3 regions of the Rhizobium sp. CB3090 genome follow, and region 3 is predicted to be linked to each of the others. Evidence: riboswitches for the same ligand, from Rfam matches in the RefSeq annotation. Region 3 holds a riboswitch; each other region holds the start of a gene.

The links. A riboswitch is a leader RNA that binds a small molecule or an ion and turns the genes downstream of it on or off. The one in region 3 is predicted to bind thiamine pyrophosphate.
Region 1: it holds a riboswitch for thiamine pyrophosphate, as region 3 does, so the genes downstream of both, thiD (bifunctional hydroxymethylpyrimidine kinase/phosphomethylpyrimidine kinase) here and thiB (thiamine ABC transporter substrate binding subunit) in region 3, are expected to answer to the same signal.
Region 2: it holds a riboswitch for thiamine pyrophosphate, as region 3 does, so the genes downstream of both, thiC (phosphomethylpyrimidine synthase ThiC) here and thiB (thiamine ABC transporter substrate binding subunit) in region 3, are expected to answer to the same signal.

Annotation. Positions count from the first base shown of each region.
Region 1 is NZ_CP121663.1:1,028,712-1,031,987, reverse strand. Features, by position in the region: gene QA646_RS23480 (DMT family transporter) at 1-572, shown strand, start outside; gene thiD (bifunctional hydroxymethylpyrimidine kinase/phosphomethylpyrimidine kinase) at 806-1,609, opposite strand; TPP riboswitch at 1,790-1,886, opposite strand; gene QA646_RS23470 (DHA2 family efflux MFS transporter permease subunit) at 1,933-3,276, opposite strand, start outside.
Region 2 is NZ_CP121663.1:334,569-337,844, reverse strand. Features, by position in the region: gene thiC (phosphomethylpyrimidine synthase ThiC) at 1-1,574, opposite strand, end outside; TPP riboswitch at 1,665-1,797, opposite strand; gene QA646_RS20275 (UDP-glucuronic acid decarboxylase family protein) at 2,137-3,111, shown strand; gene galE (UDP-glucose 4-epimerase GalE) at 3,108-3,276, shown strand, end outside.
Region 3 is NZ_CP121662.1:3,314,242-3,317,517, reverse strand. Features, by position in the region: gene thiP (thiamine/thiamine pyrophosphate ABC transporter permease ThiP) at 1-1,090, opposite strand, end outside; gene thiB (thiamine ABC transporter substrate binding subunit) at 1,098-2,126, opposite strand; TPP riboswitch at 2,176-2,293, opposite strand; gene QA646_RS15940 (MDR family MFS transporter) at 2,375-3,276, opposite strand, start outside.

The sequences.
Region 1 (3,276 bases), on a different replicon from region 3:
CCACGGCGCCCTTCATCGCCGCCTTGCTAGGCTGGGCGATCCTGAAGGAGCGCGTGCCGAGGCGAACCCTTGTTGCCGGCGGCGTCTGTTTGGTCGGCGTAGCGATCATCGTCGCCGCCTCAGTCGGCGGCGGCACCGGTCTCGGTGATCTCCTGGCGCTCGGCATGACGGCTTCGTTCGCCCTGATTATCATCATTCCGCGCATCGATCGCAGCGTACCGAGCCTGCCGCCGACCATCGTCAGCGCCTTCCTGACGCTCATCATCTTCGCGCCGTTCGGCTCGGCCGGCTCGCTCGATCTGCACAATTGGCTGGTGCTTGCCGCCTTCGGAGCGACCAATTTCTCCTTTGCGCTCGTGCTATTTCTAGCCGGGGCAAAGCGCATGCCGCCGGCGGAAGCCGCGCTTATCGGGACGATGGAAATCGTGTTGACACCTTTCTGGGTCTGGCTGTTCTTTTCCGAAAGACCGCCGGCTGCGACGTTTTTCGGCGGCGCCATCATCCTTGCTACGATCCTGTGGCACACGTTCATCGACCTCCAGCATAGCCGGCGCCGGCACAAGGCGAGCTAGAGCAGCCTATCCATCAAACCTATATTGCGGTGAAGATATTCGCCTATAAGCTGTATGTTGTTCAGCTGCCATTCATTTAGTGGAGAGCAAATAAATAATCGCCGCAACGCCTTGCGGTTGATTGAGGCTCGGCTACCGATACAACTCACGAGGCAGGTGGTCGGGCCTCTCAAGTCTCTGCGGACGAGGGCGATGGTCGCCCTAAGGACCTGTCTGCTCTCATCCCGCCTCACCTATGCTGGCCAAAGCGCATAAAAGTGTTGCACGGGTCCGTGCCCTGTCCCGACGGACAGCGTTTCGGCCGCGGCAACCGCGCCTGCAAGATAATCTTTGGCGGTGGCGACGGCTTGCGGCAGCGCCGAGCCCTTGGCGATCTCGGCCGCCAACGCGCTGGCTAGCGTACAGCCGGTTCCGTGCGTATTCCCCGTCGGAACGCGGCCGGCCTCGAACCAGATCAGGCCCTCCGGGCTTGCGAGCACGTCCGGGCTCTCATTGCCGGCAAGATGTCCGCCCTTGACCAGAACAGCCCGCGCACCGAGCCTTATGAGGGCTTCCGCCTGCCGGGCCATCGTCTCGCGATTTTCGGCCTCCGATTCGTGCAGAAGTGCGGCTGCTTCCGGCAGATTGGGCGTCAACAGCGTGGCCAGCGGAAGAAGCCGCTCAGTCAGGATGTCTACAGCATCCGCGGCAAGCAGCGCTGCTCCGCCCTTGGCGATCATGACGGGGTCCAGCACGATCGGAACGCCTTGGTGAGGAGCGAGTGCATCGGCAACGGCTTCGGCGATTGCGGCATTGGCGATCATGCCGATCTTGACGGCATCGACGCGCACATCGGCAAAGATCGCCTTGATCTGTTCGGCGACGAATTGCGGAGGAACAGGGTGGACGGCGGAAACGCCCTGCGTGTTCTGGGCCGTCAACGCGGTCAGCGCCGCCATGCCATAGACGCCCCGGGCAGAAAATGCCTTGAGGTCGGCCTGGATGCCGGCGCCGCCGGAAGGGTCGGAGCCGGCGATGGATAGGACGTTTCGGATCATGGGCGTGCCTTTCTGATCCAGCCGGTGGATAGTGCACCGGAGATCGCGACTAAGTTGGTGATGCAAGGCACTAGCGGAGGGTTTGACCGCATTGCTGTCATCAGTATGCCGGGAACAGTGTTGTTTTGCATATTGCCCCGTTCGGGCGGGGCGAGGCGCGGGGATGACGACAAGAGCACGCCGAGACCCCGAGCGACTCCCTCCGCCAGCATTATCTGGTTCAGGTTCAAAGGGTGCTTCTCAGCCCATCACACGACGGGCGCCCCTGTCTCTCATCGGCATCTTTTTCGCAGAGAAAGACCGTCCTGTCATTAACAAATCGTCTAGTGGCGGTGTCCCATATCCGGCCCGTGTTCCGGCTTTCTGATAAACAACGCAGCTACGATCGCTCCCAGGGAGATGATCGTCCCGCAGAGAAATGCCGCCTTGATGCCGCCGGTCGTTGCGGCCAGGGCACCGACGCCGCCGGCGGAGAGGCTGGTGGCTCGCAGGGTCATGATCGCGACGAACAGCGCGGTGCCGGCGGCGCCGGCGACCTGTTGGGTCGCGCCGAGCATGGCGCTGCCGTGCGAATAAAGGTTTGGCGGCAGCGATCCCAGGCTGACGGTGAACAGTGGTGTGAACATCAGGGCAAGACCGATGCTGAGCACGATATGGGCGACCAGCAGCATCCAGAATGGTGTATCCTGCTGTATGAAGACCAGTCCGCCCATCACCACGCTGAGTATGATCGCTCCCGGAATGATCAGCGGCGCCGGGCCGAATCTATCGAACAGGCGCCCGACCGTTGGGGCGCAAAGGCCCATGATCAGCCCACCGGGGAGCAACAGCAGCCCGGTTTCCAGGGTCGACAATCCCAGCACGTTTTGCAGGTAGATAGGCAGTAGGATGAAGACGCCGAACATCGACATCATCAGCACCGCCATCATGGCCGCGGCGATCGTGAATGTCTTTGTGGTCAGAGTACGCAGATCGAGCAGCGCTCTATTTTGTTTTTGCAATTGCAACTGACGCAATATGAAAACCGCGATGACGACAGCGCCGGTCAGAAGCGGAATCCACGGCGATATCGCCGGCGGATGAAGTGCCGCTTCACCCAGACCGCTAAGGCCATAGACGAAGCCGCCGAAGCCGATGGCGGAGAGGAAGATCGAAAGAATATCGATCGGCGCCGTGGTCGGAACCGTCACATTCTTTATCCGTAAGGCGCCGAGCGCCAATGCCGACAGCGCGATCGGCAACACCAGGAGGAACAGCCAGCGCCATTCGAGTGCGGAAAGAATAAGGCCGGAAATGGTTGGCCCGATGGCCGGCGCTACCGATATGACGACAGAGATATTGCCCATGGTCCTGCCGCGGGATTCCGGCGGTACCAGGGTCATCACCGTCGTCATCAGCAGCGGCATCATGATCGCCGTGCCCGATGCCTGCACAATGCGGCCGATGACAATGACGACAAACCCAGGTGCCAGCGCCGATATCAGCGTGCCGGCGCTGAACAGCGACATGGCGAGAATGAAAACCGGCCGAGTGTTGAGCCGCTGCAGCAGGTATCCGGTGATCGGGATGACGACGGCCATAGTCAGCATGAAGGCGGTGGTCAGCCACTGAGCAGCGCTTGCGGTGATATCGAGATCACCCATCAGATGGGGCAACGCGACACCCAT
Region 2 (3,276 bases), on a different replicon from region 3:
CGGAATTCGAAGCGGGCACGCGACAGTGCATCGTCGCGGACTTGGGCGGCCGGATGCCCCTTGGCAAGATCGGCCGCATGGGCGGCGATCTTGTAGGTGATGACGCCGGTCTTAACGTCGTTGCGGTCGGGCAGGCCCAGATGTTCCTTCGGGGTGACGTAGCAGAGCATGGCCGTGCCGAACCAGCCGATCATTGCCGCGCCGATGCCCGAGGTGATGTGATCGTAGCCCGGCGCGATATCGGTCGTCAGCGGCCCGAGCGTGTAGAAAGGCGCCTCGCCGCACACGGCAAGCTGCTTGTCCATGTTCTCCTTGATCTTGTGCATCGGAACATGGCCGGGGCCTTCGATCATCACCTGGCAATCTTTAGCCCAGGCGATCTTCGTCAGTTCGCCCAATGTCTCAAGCTCGGCGAATTGCGCGGCATCGTTGGCATCGGCGATCGAGCCAGGACGCAGGCCGTCGCCGAGTGAGAAGGAGACGTCATAGGCACGGCAAATGTCGCAAATTTCCTCGAAATGCTCGTAGAGGAAGTTTTCCTTGTGATGATGCAGACACCACTTGGCCATGATCGAGCCGCCGCGCGAGACGATACCGGTGACGCGATTGACGGTCAGCGGAATGTAATGCAGCCGCACGCCAGCGTGAATGGTGAAATAGTCGACACCCTGTTCGGCCTGCTCGATCAGCGTGTCGCGATAGACTTCCCAGGTGAGATTTTCGGCGATGCCCTCGACCTTTTCCAGCGCCTGATAGAGCGGCACCGTGCCGATCGGCAGCGGCGAATTGCGGATGATCCATTCGCGGATGTTGTGGATGTTGCGGCCGGTCGAGAGATCCATCACGGTATCAGCACCCCAGCGGGCGGCCCAGACCATCTTTTCGACTTCCTCGGCCATCGAGGAGGTGACGGCGGAATTGCCGATATTGGCGTTGATCTTCACCAGGAAGTTCCGGCCGATGATCATCGGCTCGCTTTCCGGGTGATTGATGTTGGCCGGGATGATCGCGCGGCCGGCGGCGACCTCCTGGCGGACGAATTCCGGGGTCACATGATCCGGAATATGGGCGCCGAAGCTCTCGCCATCACGAACCAGGGCTTCAGCCTTTGCCTTGCGGCCGAGATTTTCGCGGATGGCGATGAATTCCATTTCCGGCGTGATGGTACCGGCGCGTGCATAGGCGAGCTGGGTCACGGCCTTGCCATTCTTGGCCCGTAGCGGCTGGCGCTTGGCCGGGAACTCCGGCGTCAACCGCTCGCCGGTGACGAAGCCATTATCTTCGGGACGCACATGCCGGCCCTCATAGGCCTCGACGTCGCCGCGGGCGAGCACCCAGTCGCGACGGAGCTGCGACAGGCCCTGCTCGATGCGGATATCGGCACCTTCGACGGTATAGGGTCCGGAGGAATCGTAGACGACAACGGGCGGCTCGCCCGCCGTCGGATGGACGCTGATCTCGCGCATCGGTACGCGGATATCGGTGTGTATGTCTCCGGGGATATAGATTTTTTGCGATGCCGGCAGCGGGCCGGTGGTGACGGTCGGGGTGAGGTTCTTTGCGGCAATATTCATGGTTTGAGGCTCCAAGTTGCAGTTGGAGACCCAGTCAATCAGCCGGAATGATGGAAAGACGCCGGCATAGAATCCACGCGGAATCCGAAGCCTCGAGCGCTTGCACCGTCCCTACGCCAGTATGAACTGGATCAGGTTCAACGGGTCACTGCGCCCACAATCGGCAAAGCCGCATTGCCTAGCAGTATCTCAGCCCCTTGCCGGGACCCCCCTGGTGAATGTCGCAAAGACTATGTCCGGGCCTCAGCCCATGTCAACCCTGGAACCACGACTGCGGCGGACCGGGTCGCACAGACTCGCCCGCATCAGACTAAAGTCCTACTCATGACAAGACTTACGTCCGAGGGGACAATCTTTGGTCCGAATGGCATGGATTTGTACCGACCGCTGCTCCAGTTCCCTCGGGCGAAGAAAGCGGCGGGATGTCCGATCGCTTTTGCGAAGAATGCGGAGAAGGTCGATGAACATGAATGGCGTCCCCGGAAACAGCATCCTCGCCCTGGCGCTTGTCGCGGTTTTCGACGGTAGCAGCATCACCGTGTTGGCTGCGGGATAGTCGACCATGCAACAAACAAAGCGAATCCTAGTTACGGGCGGTGCAGGTTTCCTCGGCTCATTCCTGTGCGAACGACTTTTGGAAGAGAAACAAGAGGTTATTTGCGTAGATAATTTCTTTACGGGACGTAAGAGCAACGTCTCCCACCTGCTGGACAACAGGTCTTTCGAAATCGTCCGTCACGACATCACCTTTCCCCTCTATGTAGAGGTCGACGAGATCTACAATCTCGCTTGTCCGGCAAGTCCGGTTCACTACCAGTATGATCCGGTGCAGACGACCAAGACCAGCGTCCATGGTGCGATCAACATGCTGGGCCTCGCCAAGCGGGTCGGCGCAAAAATCCTCCAGGCCTCCACGTCCGAAGTCTATGGCGATCCCGAGATCCATCCTCAACAGGAGGACTATTGGGGAAAAGTGAACCCGATAGGACCGCGATCCTGCTACGACGAGGGCAAGCGCTGCGCCGAGACCCTGTTCTTCGATTACTGGCGCCAGCACCGGCTCCAGATCAAGGTGGCGCGCATCTTCAACACCTACGGTCCAAGAATGAGCCCCGATGACGGCCGTGTCGTTTCCAACTTCATCGTGCAGGCGCTGCAGAACAAGCCGATAACGGTTTATGGCAACGGCCAGCAGACGCGGTCGTTCTGTTATGTCGACGACCTCATTGACGGCCTGGTTCGTCTGATGGGGACAAAGGAAGATGTCACCGGCCCGATTAATCTAGGCAATCCGGTCGAGTTTACGATGTTGGAGCTTGCCACGCTCGTCATAGAACTGACCGGGAGCCGATCGAAGATAAAATATATGCCCTTGCCTGCCGATGATCCCAGACAGCGACGGCCGGACATCGGCCTCGCCACGAGCGAACTCGGCTGGAAACCGAAGGTCCAGTTGCGGAACGGGCTTGCCAGAACGATCGCCTATTTCGACGACTTGCTTTCGTCGGACCGCTCGCATTCGATCGCTGCCGAATGACGACCGTCCTCGTCACAGGTGGGGCCGGTTATATCGGTTCCCATTGCTGCAAGGCTTTCGCCGAGGCGGGATGGTCGGTTGTCACCTATGACAATCTCTCGCGCGGCTGGCGCGACGCCGTGAAATGGGGGCCGCTCGTCGAGGGTGACATTGCCGACGCCGAGA
Region 3 (3,276 bases):
GTTCGGCCGATATGGCTGCGCGGGCTCGGATAATGGCGAAGGAGGCCAGGACCGCCAGAATGCCGGCAGCGAAAGCGATTGCGAGGCTGGTCAGGGTCGCCTGCAGGAAGACCGTCTGGCTGATAAGCCTGAGAAGATCTGCCTTCAGGCCGGTGACGACCACGGAGGCGAGCGGCAGGCCGATGAACAGGGTGGCGAGCAGGAGCAGCGCGCTATCGGCCAATTTGGCGGCGGGCAATGTTCCGTCGATCCGCTGTACGGCACGGCCCGCCGTCAGCCCATGATCGTCTGGTGCCGGAAGCAAGGCCATCGCACTGAGAACTGCGGCGGTTACCACGATCTGCAGAAGGGACAGGGCCACGGCGCGGCCGGGATCGAAATCGAAGCGCAGTGCCTGATAGATCGCCACTTCGAGCGTGGTCGCAGCCGGGCCGCCGCCGAGGATCAGCACCAGTGTAAAACTGGTGGCGCAGAGCATGAAGATCAGACCGGCGACGCCGGGAATGAGGCCGCGCAGTATTGGCCATTCGATGAAACGAAAGACGGAGGCCGGGCGCATGCCGAGTCCGCCGGCCATCAGCCAATATTCCGCCGGCACGCGCTCCAGCCCGGCAAGCATCAGGCGGGCGGCCAGCGGCAGGTTGAAGAAGACGTGCGCGAGCAGGATGCCGGTCAGCCCGTAGATGCTGACCGGTTGCGACAGCCCGAGCCCCGTCAGCGCCTGATTGAAGATGCCCTGACGCCCCCATATGCCGAGCAGGCCGAGTGCACCGATCAGCACCGGCAAGCCCATGGGGACAGCCATCAGGCGGATCAGCCACAGCCGACCGGGGAAACGCGGCTGCCGCACCAGCGCACGGGCGACGGGAATTGCAAGCGCGACGGAAAGAAGGGTGGACAGTGTCGCCTGCAGCAGTGTGAAACGCAGCACGCGCAGAAGATAGGGATCGGTAAGCGGATTACCGCCGGCGGATTCGATGCCGGCGGCAAGTAGGGTGATGATGGCAAGGCCGATGAAAAACACGATGCTGGCGAGGCTGAAGGCCCCGCCGGCAATGGCATGTCTTTTCTCCGGCGCCGTCAGCAACATCTCACCGTCAATTGGTGCTGGTGGCGGCCAGCCATTCGTCGATCCAGGCCTTGCGGTTCTTCTCGACCGCGTCGGGGCTCATTAGGAAGGTCTTCGACGGGACGACCAGCTTGCTGAATGCATCCGGGAGCGGCTCGGACGTCGCCGAGACCGGCATCATCCAATTGTTGGTCGGGATGGTGTCCTGGAAGCCTGGCGAGATCATGAATTTCAGGAAGTCGCGGGCAAGCTCCTTGTTCGGCGACGACTTGATCAGGCCGGCGACTTCGATCTGGATGTAGTGACCTTCGGAGAAGGCGGCGGCCTGATAGCGATCGGTCTTGTCCGTGATCATGTGATAGGCCGGCGATGTCGTGTAGGAGAGCACCATCGGCGCTTCGCCCTTGGTGAAGAGGTCATAGGCTTCCGACCAGCCGGGCGTCACGGTCAAGATGCGGCCCTTGAGCTTTGTCCAGGCTTCCGCAGCTTTGTCGCCATAGACCGACTTCACCCAGAGCAGCAGGCCGAGACCCGGCGTCGAGGTGCGGGGATCCTCGATGACGATCTTCTGCGACGGATCGCCTTCGACCAGATCCTTCATGCTCTTCGGCGGGTTCTTGATCGTTTGCGTATCATAGACGACGGCGAAATGGCCGTAATCATAGGGGACGAAGACATCGTCCTTGAAATCGCCGGGAACCTTGAGGCCGGAGGTGTCTATGCCGCTGGCATCGAACAGGCCGGTATCCTTGGCTTCGTCGACGAGATTGGTGTCGAGGCCAAGAACGACGTCGGCCTTGGTGCCCGTACCTTCCAGTTTCAGCCGGGAAAGCAGCGCGACGCCGTCGGTGACGCTGACGTAATTGACGGTGCAGCCGCAGGTCTTCTCGAAAGCGGCCTTGACCTTGGCGCCCGGACCCCAGTCGGCGGTGAAGCTCTCATAGGTATAGATGGTGAGCGTCTTGTCGGCGGCTTCGGCGCGCTCAGCGGCAAAAAGCGTCGCGCCGGCGGCGAGAGCCAAGCCGGCAAACAGTGATAACAGCGATCGGTTGGGCATGACAGCGCCTCTTCGTTGGTTTGTCTTGAACGGGAAAAGGGCGCTATGATTGTGTCACGCGTCTAATCCCTCCGCCGGTGTTAGCCGGATCAGGTTCCGCGGGTTGGCCGGTGAAAGCCTCTCAGCCAGATGTCTTGAAAAGACATAAGGCACCCCGTTAGAGCGTTGGCAGGTTTAGTCCTGTGATGAAGGGATGACAAGGGAATAAAAAGTGGATGATTCCCTTGTCGATTGCAGGACGCGTTTTTTTACTCGGCGGCGTGGGCGGCTGTCCGGCTGTCGAGCGTCTTGGCGGCGCCGGGCAATTGCACGTTCTTCAATGTGATCGCCGTCAGCAGGCCGAGGAAGCAGATGGCAGCGGCCGTCATGAACAGCGGACTGAAGGCGCTCGCGTAGGCATTGGCGACGCTTTCGCGCGTGGCCTCCGGCAAGGCCGCCATCATCTTCGGCGTCAGTTCCTCGATGTTGGCGACGCCCGGAATGGAGACGCCGACATTGCCGAGTTTGGCGGCGATGATGGCACCATAGATGGAAATGGCGATCGAGGCGCCGCCCATGCGCGAGAGCGTCACGGCGCCGGTGGCCGCACCGACATCACCCCTTGCGGCGGCATTCTGCACGCCGATGACCGGAACCTGTTGCGCCAAGCCGATGCCGATGCCGTGCAGCAGCATCAGCGCGCCGATGAAGACGATGGGCGTGCCGGCATGGGCCTGCGCCAGTGCGGCGAAGGCGATGGTGCTGCAGGCGGCGCTGGCGATGGCGAAGGGCTTGTAGCGGCCCCTGATCGAGATCAGCCGGCCGGCCGAAAGCGAACCGCAGACGATACCTCCGGTCAACAGGATGAACAGCAGGCCGGCCATCGACGGCGACAGTCCGGTCGTCGTCTGCAGGAAGAGCGCGAAGTAGTTGACCATGCCGATCGCGACAGCGCCGCTGGTGACCGAGATGATCAGCAGCAGGCCGAAGGTCGGGTTGCGGAACAGCGTCATCGGCACGATAGGCTCCGGTGCACGGCGTTCGACGAAGACCCAGGCCAGCGCGCAGAGGGCGCCGAAAGCGATGATGCCGAGGCATTGCGGCGAGAGCAGCGAACCGAAGAGCTCGGTGCCGTCGGCGGCAAGCACGATACTGGTGGTGGTCAGCGCGA